One region of the Pseudoalteromonas sp. HL-AS1 genome, then DNA from elsewhere that is predicted to be linked to it. Evidence: predicted binding sites of a transcription regulator. Region 1 holds the regulator's gene; each other region holds the start of a gene.
The links. The regulator MetJ, encoded in region 1, represses methionine synthesis genes. The targets are predictions, from matches to a motif close to TAGACGTCTAGACGTCTA.
Positions count from the first base shown of each region.

Region 1 (4,297 bases):
TAGGGGTATCGTCTATTACCTCTATAATATTCTTAATTTTATCTAAAGGGACGTCGGTACTGTTTTTAATACCCAGAACAACAGCTACTTTTTTTTGATTACCAAAAGGTACTAAAACCCGCATGCCCGGTAGTATGGGTGTTGATAAGCCACTGAGCTGCTCTTCTATTTTATAATCAAAGGTGCGTGGAAGCGGGACTTTAATAGCAACTTCAACAAAACTCATAACAACTCAACCCGTAAAATTAATGCTGTAATGTACTAAAAATACCGCTAAAAACCTACTAGCAATAGTACTTGAGAAAGAGATTGTTCACTTTTTTAGCGAAAAGATAAATAAATACTTGTGCAGGGGAAGGTTGTTGGATAAAATCCGCCACCAACAAATTTGTTTTAACGACGTATGGTGCCAGACTTCGGGTTTGGAGAGCGATGCGGCCTTAACTAGAGGTTCCTATGAAAGAAGGTATTCACCCTAAGTACGAAGTAATTTCTGCAACATGTTCATGCGGAAACAAATTCGAAACTAGCTCAACTCTTTGTAAAGACATTCACTTAGACGTATGTTCTGCGTGTCACCCGTTTTACACTGGTAAGCAAAAGATTTTAGACACTGGCGGCCGTGTTGATCGCTTCAACAAGCGCTTCGGTGCACTTAGCAGCAAGAAGTAATTATTGCTGTTTAGTTAAAAAAAGCACCTTAGGGTGCTTTTTTTATGTCTAAAATTTACCACTTCTTATCTTATTTAGCTTGCTCGAGCTACATCACACCTTGCATAACTATTTCCTATTCTTATTCTGAGTATGCATAAACCTTTGCAGACAAATTGATAGATATTCTCTATATTTTAAATAGTACAAATTTTAACTAGGTTGATAAAAGTAGCTAACGTGGGCTTATCTGTTTTTAAAGTAGTGTAGTAGGCTGTTATTTTAAGTTTATGATGATACGTTAAACATACATTTTTTTAATATTTTAATAGACATAAACGCACCTCAAAACTTACTTTTTTGGTGAATTTTTATTTATCAAATGTTTATATAATCCTGCAAAGTTACTGAAAAACCTCTTAAAATTAAAGGATATAGCATATAACAGGATAGACCTGATATTGCTTGGAATTTAAAAATAATAAGGGTATCGTACCCCAAGACTCCACCTCTCACTTTAACTTAAATTGCAGGATACCATCGCGTTATGTCTGACTTTCGTGAACAAGCACTACATTATCACTCACATCCCGTACCTGGTAAAATTAGCATTGAGCTAACAAAACCAGCTGAAACAGTTCAAGACTTAGCCCTAGCTTATAGCCCAGGTGTCGCTGAGCCTGTACGTGAAATTGCCGCAGATCCTGCAAATGCATATAAATATACCGGTAAGGGTAACATGGTTGCGGTTATCACTAATGGTACTGCAATTTTGGGCTTGGGTAATTTAGGTCCTTTAGCGTCTAAACCAGTAATGGAAGGCAAGGCGTTATTGTTTAAACGTTTTGCAGGGCTTGATTCTATTGATATTGAAGTAAAGCACAAAACAACAGAAGACTTTATTAACACGGTTGCCAATATTGCTGACACATTCGGTGGTATTAACCTTGAAGATATTAAAGCACCAGAGTGTTTTGAAATTGAAAAAGCATTAATAGAGCGTTGTAGCATTCCTGTTTTTCATGACGACCAACACGGCACCGCCATTGTTACGGCTGCCGGCATGTTAAATGCGCTAGAAGTACAAGGTAAATCAATTGAAGATGCAATAATTGTATGTTTAGGTGCAGGCGCTGCTGCAGTTGCGTGTATGGAACTGTTAATTAAGTGTGGTGCACTGCGTGAACACATTTATATGCTTGACCGTAAAGGTGTTATTCATACTCGTCGCGATGATTTAAATGAATATAAACAGCTTTTTGCTAACAATACCGATAAACGCACATTGCAAGATGTAATTGCAGATGCTGATGTGTTTGTTGGTGTTTCGGGTCCTAATTTGTTAGCTGCCGAAGATTTAAAACTAATGGCAGAAAAGCCGGTCGTGTTTGCATGTTCAAACCCAGATCCAGAGATCGATCCTGCACTTGCTCACGGCGCACGCAACGATTTAATTATGGCAACAGGGCGCTCTGATTACCCTAACCAGGTTAACAATGTTTTATGTTTTCCGTTTATTTTCCGTGGTGCACTTGATGTACGTGCAAGCGCGATTAACGATGAAATGAAAATTGCTGCAGTTGAGGCTATTCGTAGTATTGCCAAAGAGCCTGTACCTGCAGAAGTTTTAAAAGCCGCAGGCGTAGATAAGCTAGAGTTTGGTGCGCAGTACATTATTCCAAAACCAATGGATCCGCGTTTACTACCGCGTATAGCTAAAGCTGTAGCACTTGCTGCGGTTGAGTCGGGTGTTGCGCAAATTGACTTGCCTGAAAATTATATGGCGTAATATATAACGCTTAAACAAAAAAACCTCAGCAATGCTGAGGTTTTTTGATTAAAAAGGTAACGATTTATTCTTCGTTTAAAATAGGCACTTCTAAACCCATTTCTTGCATTATCTTTTTAACTTCTTCTGGTACTTTTTCTGCGTTGTCTTTACGTAGGTCATCGTCATTTGGTAAAGGTTGACCAGTAAAGGCATGCAAAAACGCCTCACATAGCAATTCACTATTTGTTGCATGGCGAAGGTTGTTGATTTGACGACGCGTACGCTCATCCGTTAAAACTTTTAATACATTTAGCGGGATCGAAACGGTGATCTTTTTAACTTGCTCTGATTTTTTCCCGTGTTCTGCGTATGGGTGAATATACTCACCATTCCATTTAGCCATAAGATGTATCGTTGCCTCAGATTATTAATTTCTCACACGGTATAAAAAGCGTGTAAATATGCGTGAAATTCTATCGATTTAAAAAAGATAGTCAAATAATAGATACCGATCTATCTTAATAAGCCTATTTGGGATGTAAAAATAAGCTCACTTTTGTGAGCTAAAATATGATACTAGCAAACGCCTTCCCTAACTTTAGCCATCTAGAGCTTTAAAATCCTTTGACTTATTAAAACGGATAACTTACTCTTTTAGACGTCTAAACATCCAAATTAATCAGGTGACGAATATGAGCGAAAAAAACAAAGCGACCATTGCTGTACGTAACGGCGTTGATGCTGATAAACATCATGGTGCAGTGGTGCCGCCAATTTATTTATCAACGACTTATTCGTTTGCCGACTTTGATACTAAGCGTGAGTATGATTATGGCCGCAGTGGTAACCCTAATCGTGATATTTTAGCAGAGACGCTTGCTAAGCTTGAAGGTGGCGCTCGTGGCATAATTACGGCCACTGGTATGGCTGCCGTGCATTTAGCTACTCAGCTACTTAACAGTGACGACACGTTAGTAATTCCACATGATTGTTATGGTGGTAGCTATCGTTTATTTACATCGTTACAAAAACGCGGACTATTGAAGCTTGAAGTATTAGATTTAACAAAAGAAGAAAGCCTTCAACAAATTTTAGCAATTAAACCTAAGCTTATTTGGATAGAGACTCCAAGTAACCCAGTACTTCGTTTAACCGATATTAAAGCGGTTACCGATGTTGCTAAGCAATGCGGTGCATTGGTTGCCGCAGATAACACGTTTTTGTCTCCTGCCTTACAAAACCCTATTAAGTTTGGTGTAGATATTGTGGTGCATTCAACTACTAAATATATTAACGGGCACTCAGATGTAGTGGGCGGCGCTGTTATTGCTGCAACACAAGAGCTTGGTGATGAGCTTGCTTGGTGGGCAAATAATATTGGTATTACGGGCGCCCCTTTTGATAGTTATTTAACGCTTCGTGGTCTACGTACTTTAAATGTGCGCTTAAGGCAGCACCAAGAAAATGCGCTAGCAATAGCTAAGTACCTTGAAAGCTCCAATTTTGTAAGCCAAGTTTACTATCCAGGACTTGAGTCACATCCTCAACATGAGCTTGCTAAAGCACAACAACTTGGCTTTGGTGGCATGGTTAGTTTTGATATTAAAGGCGATATAAACGACGCCGCAGCATTTTTAACTAGCCTTAAAACGTTTAGTTTAGCTGAGTCACTAGGTGGCGTAGAGAGTTTAATTTGTCACCCTGCAACTATGACGCACGCAGGTATGGAGGCAAAGGCACGTTTAGAAGCGGGTGTGGGCGATACGCTTATTCGTATTTCGGTTGGGATTGAAGATATACACGATTTAATAGCTGACTTTGAACGAGTATTTGAACTTGTAAAACCAGGGAAAAATAAAAATGTTGGCCGTGTAG
Region 1 is NZ_CP133569.1:411,204-415,500, forward strand. It holds gene priA (primosomal protein N') at 1-226, opposite strand, end outside; gene rpmE (50S ribosomal protein L31) at 457-672, shown strand; gene RB214_RS01895 (malic enzyme-like NAD(P)-binding protein) at 1,199-2,440, shown strand; gene metJ (met regulon transcriptional regulator MetJ) at 2,505-2,825, opposite strand; gene metB (cystathionine gamma-synthase) at 3,115-4,297, shown strand, end outside.

Region 2 (4,297 bases), 1.3 Mb from region 1:
GGTTTTTCAATTACTTACTTTATTTAATCAAAGCGATTAAAAAAGCTCGTTTGCTTTGCTTACAATGTTTGCCACTGTAAAACCAAAGTGCTCAAACAGCTCACCAGCAGGTGCTGACTCACCAAAGGTAGTCATACCTACTACTGCGCCATTTAGACCTACGTACTTGTACCAGTAGTCAGCAATACCTGCTTCTACTGCTACGCGGCGTGTAACAGATGCCGGTAATACGCTTTCTTTGTACTCTGCGCTTTGATCTTCGAAGGCATCAGTACATGGCATAGATACAACACGTACCTTTTTACCTTGGCTGCGTAGCTCAGTTGCTGAATCTTGTGCTAGTTGCACTTCAGAGCCCGTCGCAATTAAAATAATTTCAGGATTGCCGTCACAGCTAAGGATGTAACCACCCTTTTTAACATCGCTTAATTGCTGTGCGTCACGCGCTTGTTGCTCAAGACCTTGGCGAGTAAAGATTAACGATGTAGGACCGTCTTTACGCTCAATAGCTTGTTGCCATGCAATTGCCGACTCAACTTGGTCACATGGGCGCCAGTTGTATAAGTTAGGCGTTAAACGCATGCTTGCAATTTGCTCTACTGGTTGGTGAGTTGGACCATCTTCACCTAAACCGATTGAATCGTGCGTGTATACAAAAATGCTTGGTTGCTTCATTAATGCAGCCATACGTACGGCATTTTTTGCATATTCAACAAACATTAAGAACGTAGCACCGTAAGGAATAAAGCCTTTATGAAGGGCAATACCATTCATAATTGCCGACATACCAAACTCACGTACACCGTAGTAAATGTAGTTACCGCTTGCATCGTCGTGTGTTAAACCTTTAGAGCCATCCCAAATTGTTAAGTTTGAGCCTGCTAAATCGGCTGAGCCACCCATAAATTCTGGTAATAACGGACCAAATGCGTTTAATGCATTTTGTGATGCTTTACGAGACGCTGGGTTTGCTGGGTTTGCTTGTAATTGCTCAATGTACGCTTGAGATTTTTCAGCCCAATCGCCAGGCAGTTCGTTATTAATACGACGCTTATATTCAGCTGCAAGCTCTGGGTATGCTTTTGCGTATGCTGCAAATTTTTCGTCCCAGCTTGATTCAAGCTGCTGACCTTTTTCTTTGCTATCCCATTGTGCGTAAATATCATCAGGAATTTCGAACGCATCGCCAGTCCAACCTAAGAATTCGCGAGACGCTTTAATTTCGTCATCACCTAGTGGTGCACCGTGACAATCGTGGCTACCAGATTTATTAGGTGAGCCGTAACCAATAATTGTTTTACAACAAATTAGTGATGGTTTATCGGTAACACTTTTAGCTTCTGCAATTGCAGCACTTATAGCATCGCTGTCGTGACCATCAACACCACTAATTACATGCCAACCGTATGCTTTAAAGCGAGCTGGCGTGTCATCTGTAAACCAACCTTCTACTTCACCATCGATTGAAATGCCGTTGTCATCCCAAAATGCAACAAGTTTACCCAGACCTAATGTGCCTGCAAGTGAACCAGCTTCATGAGAAATACCTTCCATAAGGCAGCCATCGCCCATAAATGCATAGGTAAAGTGATCAACAATATCGTGACCTTCGCGGTTAAACTGTGCAGCTAGCGCTTTTTCAGCAATTGCCATACCTACGGCATTTGTGATCCCTTGACCTAATGGACCCGTAGTAGTTTCGATTCCTGGTGCATAGCCATATTCAGGGTGACCTGGTGTTTTAGAATGCATTTGACGGAAGTTTTTAATTTCGTCCAGTGGTAAGTCGTAACCACTTAGGTGCAATAGAGAATAGATAAGCATTGAACCGTGGCCGTTTGAAAGAATAAATCTGTCACGGTCAGCCCACTCTGGATTTGTTGGGTTGTGTTTTAGATAATCGCGCCATAATACTTCTGCGATATCAGCCATGCCCATAGGGGCTCCAGGGTGACCAGATTTGGCCTTTTGTACTGCGTCCATTGACAAGACGCGAATAGCATTTGCAAGTTCTTTGCGAGATGGCATGAATTCTCCTACCTTTATGTGTATTTGCGCGGGTATTTATGTGTTTGTTTATGCACCCAAGTAACTTGGGTTTGTTTATATAGACCATTCTTACTTATTGTGGGGGCTGTGTGCAATTAAAAACCCTATAAAAGTGAGGCATTATGAATATTTTTTAAGACCAAAAAGTTATTAGTAATTTTATTTAGACGTCTAGGCGTAAAAACACTATGCAAGGTGTTTTGTTTTCGATAAAATACGCCCCTTAATTTTTTAGCGCTAATACCGACGTTTGTGAAGCGCAATATTTGTGAGCAGAAATACAATGGCAAAACATTTATTTACTTCTGAATCAGTTTCTGAAGGTCATCCGGATAAAATCGCCGATCAAATCTCTGATGCGGTACTTGATGCTATCCTAGAGCAAGATTCTCATGCCCGTGTTGCGTGCGAAACTTACGTAAAAACAGGTATGGTTATGGTTGGTGGTGAAATCACTACTAGCGCATGGGTTGATATTGAAGAAATTACACGTAAAACAGTACGTGAAATTGGCTACACGCATTCAGACATGGGTTTCGATGCTGATTCATGTGCAATTTTAAACACTATTGGTAAACAGTCTCCTGACATTAACCAAGGTGTTGACCGTACTAGCCCAGAAGAACAAGGTGCTGGCGACCAAGGTCTTATGTTTGGTTACGCATGTAACGAAACAGAAGTGCTAATGCCTGCGCCAATTACTTACTCACACCGTTTAGTACAGCGCCAAGCGCAAGTACGTAAAAGCGGCGAGCTTAACTGGTTACGTCCAGATGCAAAATCTCAAGTTACTTTTGCATACGAAAATGGTAAGCCAGTAGGTATTGATGCAGTAGTACTATCTACTCAGCACAGCGAAGACATTTCACAAAAAGATTTAGTAGAAGCGGTGATGGAAACTATCATCAAGCCGGTACTTCCTGCAGAGCTTATTACAAGCGCGACTAAATTTTTCATTAACCCAACAGGTCGCTTTGTAATTGGCGGACCAATGGGCGATTGTGGTTTAACAGGTCGTAAAATCATCGTTGATACATACGGTGGTATGGCTCGTCACGGTGGTGGTGCTTTCTCTGGTAAAGATCCATCAAAAGTTGACCGCTCAGCTGCATACGCTGCACGTTACGTTGCTAAAAACGTAGTTGCGGCTGGCCTTGCTGATAAATGTGAATTACAAGTTTCTTACGCAATCGGTGTTGCAGAGCCTACATCTATCAGCGTTGAAACGTTTGGTACAAGCAAGTTAGAAGAAAGCCGTTTAATCGAGCTTATTCGTGAACACTTTGACCTGCGCCCTTACGGCTTAATTCAAATGCTTGATTTAGAGCGCCCTATCTACCTTCCTACAGCGGCTTACGGCCACTTTGGTCGCGACGAATTCCCTTGGGAACGTACAGATAAAGCTGATGCACTTCGTGCAGCTGCTGGCCTTTGATTGGCTAAGTAAATATAAAAAAAGCGCCAATTGGCGCTTTTTTTATATGTAAACTAATTGAGTAAAAGCAGCTTTAAAAGCTACTTTTAAATCTATTAATCCATTCCTTTAGTAAGTAACTGCCACGCTGTAGCCATATACTTATTATAAGCTTGCTCTGTTGCTACATCAATTGGTTCAAAAGGCTGCGGCTTAAGTGGTACTAAGTTAATCCGATCCTCTGGTTCAACTTTTTGATACTCATACATTGACGAAAAATCACCACGCCAAAGCTGTTCTGGTTTACGCACAGTTTGAAAACCAAATACAGTACGATCTTTAGGTTGATTTAATAGTGACTGGCCCATGCTATAAAATGTCGTATTTTGCGGTGCTATTAAGTTTAATAATGTAGGTGCAATATCCATATGGCTCGCTAATTGATCGCTAGATACCCAGTTTGGATTTACACCTTTACCATAAATAACAAGCGGTACATGTGTTAGTTCATATAGATCTGGGCGATGATGTAAATAACGGCGACTATAGTGATCACCTGTAATTACAAATAATGCATCTGGGTAGTGCTGCTCCATTTTACGAACAAATTGACCAAGCATTTTATCGGCATACCATAAATGCCCTAATACGTAAGGGTCTAATAAGTCATCATCTAAAGCTTGAATTTCCTTTGGATAGTCAGCAACTGATTTTAAAGGATACCCATACTTATCTAAATCTAAGTTAAATGGTCCGTGGTAACTCCCACTCATGATTAAGTTAAAACTTTTTTCATCTGTTTTAGTATCGACTAAATCAAATAACTGACCATCA
Region 2 is NZ_CP133569.1:2,756,270-2,760,566, forward strand. It holds gene tkt (transketolase) at 37-2,028, opposite strand; gene metK (methionine adenosyltransferase) at 2,333-3,484, shown strand; gene RB214_RS12830 (LTA synthase family protein) at 3,580-4,297, opposite strand, start outside.
Region 2: metK (methionine adenosyltransferase) is a predicted target of MetJ. The motif match lies at 2,214-2,231, and genes of this name have one in related genera.

Region 3 (4,297 bases), 560 kb from region 1:
CTTTTGACTTAGCTTGACGACCTTTAGGGTTTGAACGAACCCATTCAAGTTCTTGCGCAATTGATTTTTGACGAGCTTTTTCAGATTTTTGTTCTTGCTGTAAGCGCGCATCTTTTTGTTCAAGCCAAGAAGAGTAGTTACCTTCCCATGGAATACCTTCACCACGGTCAAGCTCTAGTATCCAGCCAGCTACATTATCAAGGAAGTAGCGGTCATGCGTTACTGCCACTACAGTGCCTTCGTAGTCATGTAAGAAGCGCTCTAGCCATGCAACCGACTCAGCATCTAAGTGGTTAGTTGGCTCATCAAGAATAAGCATATCTGGCTTTTCTAGTAACAAACGACAAATAGCAACACGGCGGCGCTCACCACCTGAAAGGTGCTCAATTTTAGCATCCCACTCTGGCAGGCGAAGTGCATCAGCTGCACGTTCTAAAACGTTGTCGATGTTATGACCATCGTGCGCCTGAATAACAGCTTCAAGCTCGCCTTGCTCTTTTGCAAGTGCGTCAAAGTCAGCGTCTTCCATGGCGTATTCGTTATACACTTCGTCAAGACGTTTAAGTGCGTGTTTAACTTCGCCAACAGCTTCTTCAACAGTTTCACGTACTGTTTTACTTTCGTCTAAAATAGGTTCTTGCGGTAAATAACCAATTTTAGTACCAGGCTGAGGATGTGCATCACCTTCAAAATCTTGGTCAACACCGGCCATAATACGCAGTAACGTAGATTTACCAGAACCGTTTAAACCAAGCACACCAATTTTAGCGCCAGGAAAAAAGTGCAACGAAATATCTTTTAAGATAGTGCGCTTAGGTGGCACAACCTTAGATACTCGACTCATCGAGAATATAAATTTATCAGGTAAAACCATGGAGGAAAGCCTTCAAATAATAATAAAAATTTCAATGTTGTATTGTAGTGGCTGACGGGTGAAACAGTCAACGAATGCTGTATAGAACAATACACTTACCTAAGCGGTACTTTGTTTTGATTGCTCGTTAAAAACACTACTATTACAGGATTTCTATTGTGTAAAATTCTGTAATCTATTGTTTTATATTGTTCAAATACATTCCATTTTTAACAAAAGTGGTACAGTATATTTACAAACTGTAAAGTATAAGCAAGTTATATAGGCAGGCCACACTTAGTTTGTTGTTCAACATCACATTATTAAATATTACAAAGGTTTAAAGGAATGAACATGAAAATAGTCACAAAGTTAGGGGCATTACTTTTAGGTTTATACTCATTTTCGAGCCAAGCAGACATACTCCACGTAAATGGTTATTACCAAGGAATAGGGATAGGGTCTACGCAAATTGATGTATACGAGAGTGATAGCATACAGTTTACAACGCTTTATGGCCGGTTTGGATATCAGTTTTCGCGTTACTTTGCATTAGAAGGGCGTATAGGGTTTGGGTTAAATGATGAGTCAACACCTCTAAACGGAATTGTTTACACTCAGAACCCACAGGACGGCTCGCTTAGTTCAGAATTCATTAAGAGCGAAATCGATTCAAGCCTTGATTTGCAAACAAGTATATTTGTAAAAGCTAATTATCCAATTTCATCTCGAGCTGATGTGTTTTTATTTGGTGGCTATGGTAGAAATAAATTAAGTTACAATGAAGGTGACTTAAAAAACCTTGCAGAATCAATAACTGGTACAGATACAAATTCTACGCTAATTACTGAGCAAAACTACGACGAAGGCGGCGTAACGTACGGAACTGGCGTTGACTTTAGGCTAGCTCAACGCTGGCAAGTAAGTGCTGAATACCAATATTTTGATACAAATGAAGGCGATATTTACGCTCTTAATTTATCTGTAAATTATCGTTTTTAATTATAATAGCGCTACTGATTTTAGTAGCGCTGTTTCAATTCACTAAAACAAAGTACTTCAATATAAATGCACTGCCCCTCATCTATAGCTTTTAGTAAGTCTTAAAAAAACCATGAATAAATTTCATTTGGACATCTATACATCTAGAGGTTGATATTTTTTACTTTCAGTTCATAATTAAGCTTCGGTTTTTATGAGCAGGAGTAAAGTATGCCAATTACAGTAAAAGACGAGTTGCCGGCAATTGCACGTTTACGTCAAGAAAACGTATTTGTAATGCCAAAAAGTCGTGCAAAAACGCAAGAAATACGCCCAATGCGTTTGGCTATTTTAAACTTAATGCCTAATAAAGTAGAAACCGAAGTTCAGTTTATTCGCTTACTTGCCAATTCGCCTTTGCAAGTAAACGTAGAACTACTGCGCCTCGACACTCACCGCAGTAGCAGCAATTCAGAAGAGCACCTTGATACCTTTTACCGTTATTTTTCTGAGGTTAAAGACAACAATTACGATGCATTAATAGTAACCGGTGCGCCACTTGCACATTTAGAATACGATGATGTAGCGTATTGGGATGAGCTAAAGGTCATTATTGATTGGGCTGAGCAACACGTTACCTCTACGTTGTTTTCGTGTTGGGCAGCGCATGCAGCGTTATATCATCGTTACAATTTAAAGCGTGATTTAAAAGACGATAAACTGTGTGGCGTATTTACTCACCAGTGTTATTTTGATCACGGTGCACTGACTCGCGGATTCGACGATACCTTTTTAGTACCGCACTCACGCTACGGCCATATTGATATAAATAAAATAAACGCCTGTGAAGAACTCGTTGTACTGGCAGGTTCTGAGCGAGTAGGGGCTTACTTACTTAAAAACAAATCGGGTAGCCAAGTGTTTATAACCGGCCACCCAGAGTACGACGCCGACTCGCTAAAAGCAGAATACGAGCGCGATTGTAAAAAAAGCCCTAATGCACCAAAGCCCGAAAATTACTTTCCGGATGACGATGCAACCAAACAACCTTCAAAAACGTGGCAAAGCCATGCTTTTTTACTTTTTTCGAACTGGTTAAATTACTACGTGTACCAAACCACACCGTATGATATTAATTTAGTTAGCCAAGACGTGAGGACTAACAACTATGCCGAATAACGCGCCTACAAATAATAAGCAAGCCGAAATAAGTGCCGCATTAAAAGAACGCATTTTAATTTTAGATGGCGCTATGGGCACCATGATCCAAGATCATAAGCTAGAAGAAGAAGACTATCGCGGAGAGCGTTTTAAAGACTGGCATGTATTGATTAAAGGCAATAACGATTTATTAAGCCTAACCAAGCCCGACTTAATCACTGATATTCATCGTGGCTTTTTATCAGCGGGCGCCGATATTATCGAAACCAACACGTTTAACTCGACCACTATTTCGATGGAAGATTACGACATGGCAAACCTAAGCCGTGAAATAAACGTAGAGTCGGCTAAATTAGCACGCGCAATTTGCGATGAATTTACGGCTAAAACGCCAGAAAAGCCGCGCTATGTAGCCGGTGTTTTAGGGCCGACATCTAAAACGTGTTCAATTTCGCCAGACGTAAACGACCCGGGTTACCGAAATGTCACCTTTGATAAGCTAGTTACTGCGTATGTAGAGTCTACCCTTGCATTAATGGAAGGCGGCGCCGATTTAATACTAATCGAAACTATATTCGACACGCTTAATGCAAAAGCCGCCTCGTTTGGTGTAGAAGAAGCCTTTGAGCAAGCAGGGCGCACATTACCAGTTATGATCTCGGGCACTATTACTGACGCTTCTGGCCGTACGCTTTCTGGGCAAACAACCGAAGCATTTTATAACTCTATTCGCCATATTAAGCCTATTTCGATTGGTTTAAACTGCGCGCTTGGCCCTGATTTACTGCGCCAATATGTAGAAGAGCTTTCGCGCGTGTGCGAAACCTTTACATCGGTACACCCTAATGCGGGCTTGCCTAATGAGTTTGGTGAATACGACTTAGAAGCGCCTGAAATGGCAGCCGAAATTATCGATTGGGGTAAATCGGGCTTTATTAATATAGTAGGTGGATGTTGTGGCACCACGCCTGCGCATATTCGTGCTTTTGCAAAAGGTTTAGCAGGCGTTAAACCACGCCAACTGCCAGAGCTTGAAGTACGCATGCGTTTATCAGGCCTTGAAGCCTGTAACTTAAATTAAGGAGCCAACATGACCCAACAAATAGCAGTATTTACTAATGTCGGCGAACGTACCAATGTAACCGGTTCTGCCATGTTTAAACGTTTAATCATGGAAGAAGACTTTGAAGCTGCGCTAACAGTGGCCCGCGAACAAGTAGAAAATGGCGCACAGGTTATTGATATAAACATGGACGAAGCCATGTTGGACTCAAAAGCCGCGATGGTTAAGTTTTTAAACTT
Region 3 is NZ_CP133569.1:975,730-980,026, forward strand. It holds gene ettA (energy-dependent translational throttle protein EttA) at 1-874, opposite strand, end outside; gene RB214_RS04560 (porin family protein) at 1,208-1,855, shown strand; gene metA (homoserine O-succinyltransferase) at 2,066-3,013, shown strand; gene RB214_RS04570 (homocysteine S-methyltransferase family protein) at 3,003-4,076, shown strand; gene metH (methionine synthase) at 4,086-4,297, shown strand, end outside.
Region 3: metA (homoserine O-succinyltransferase) is a predicted target of MetJ. The motif match lies at 1,984-2,001, and genes of this name have one in related genera.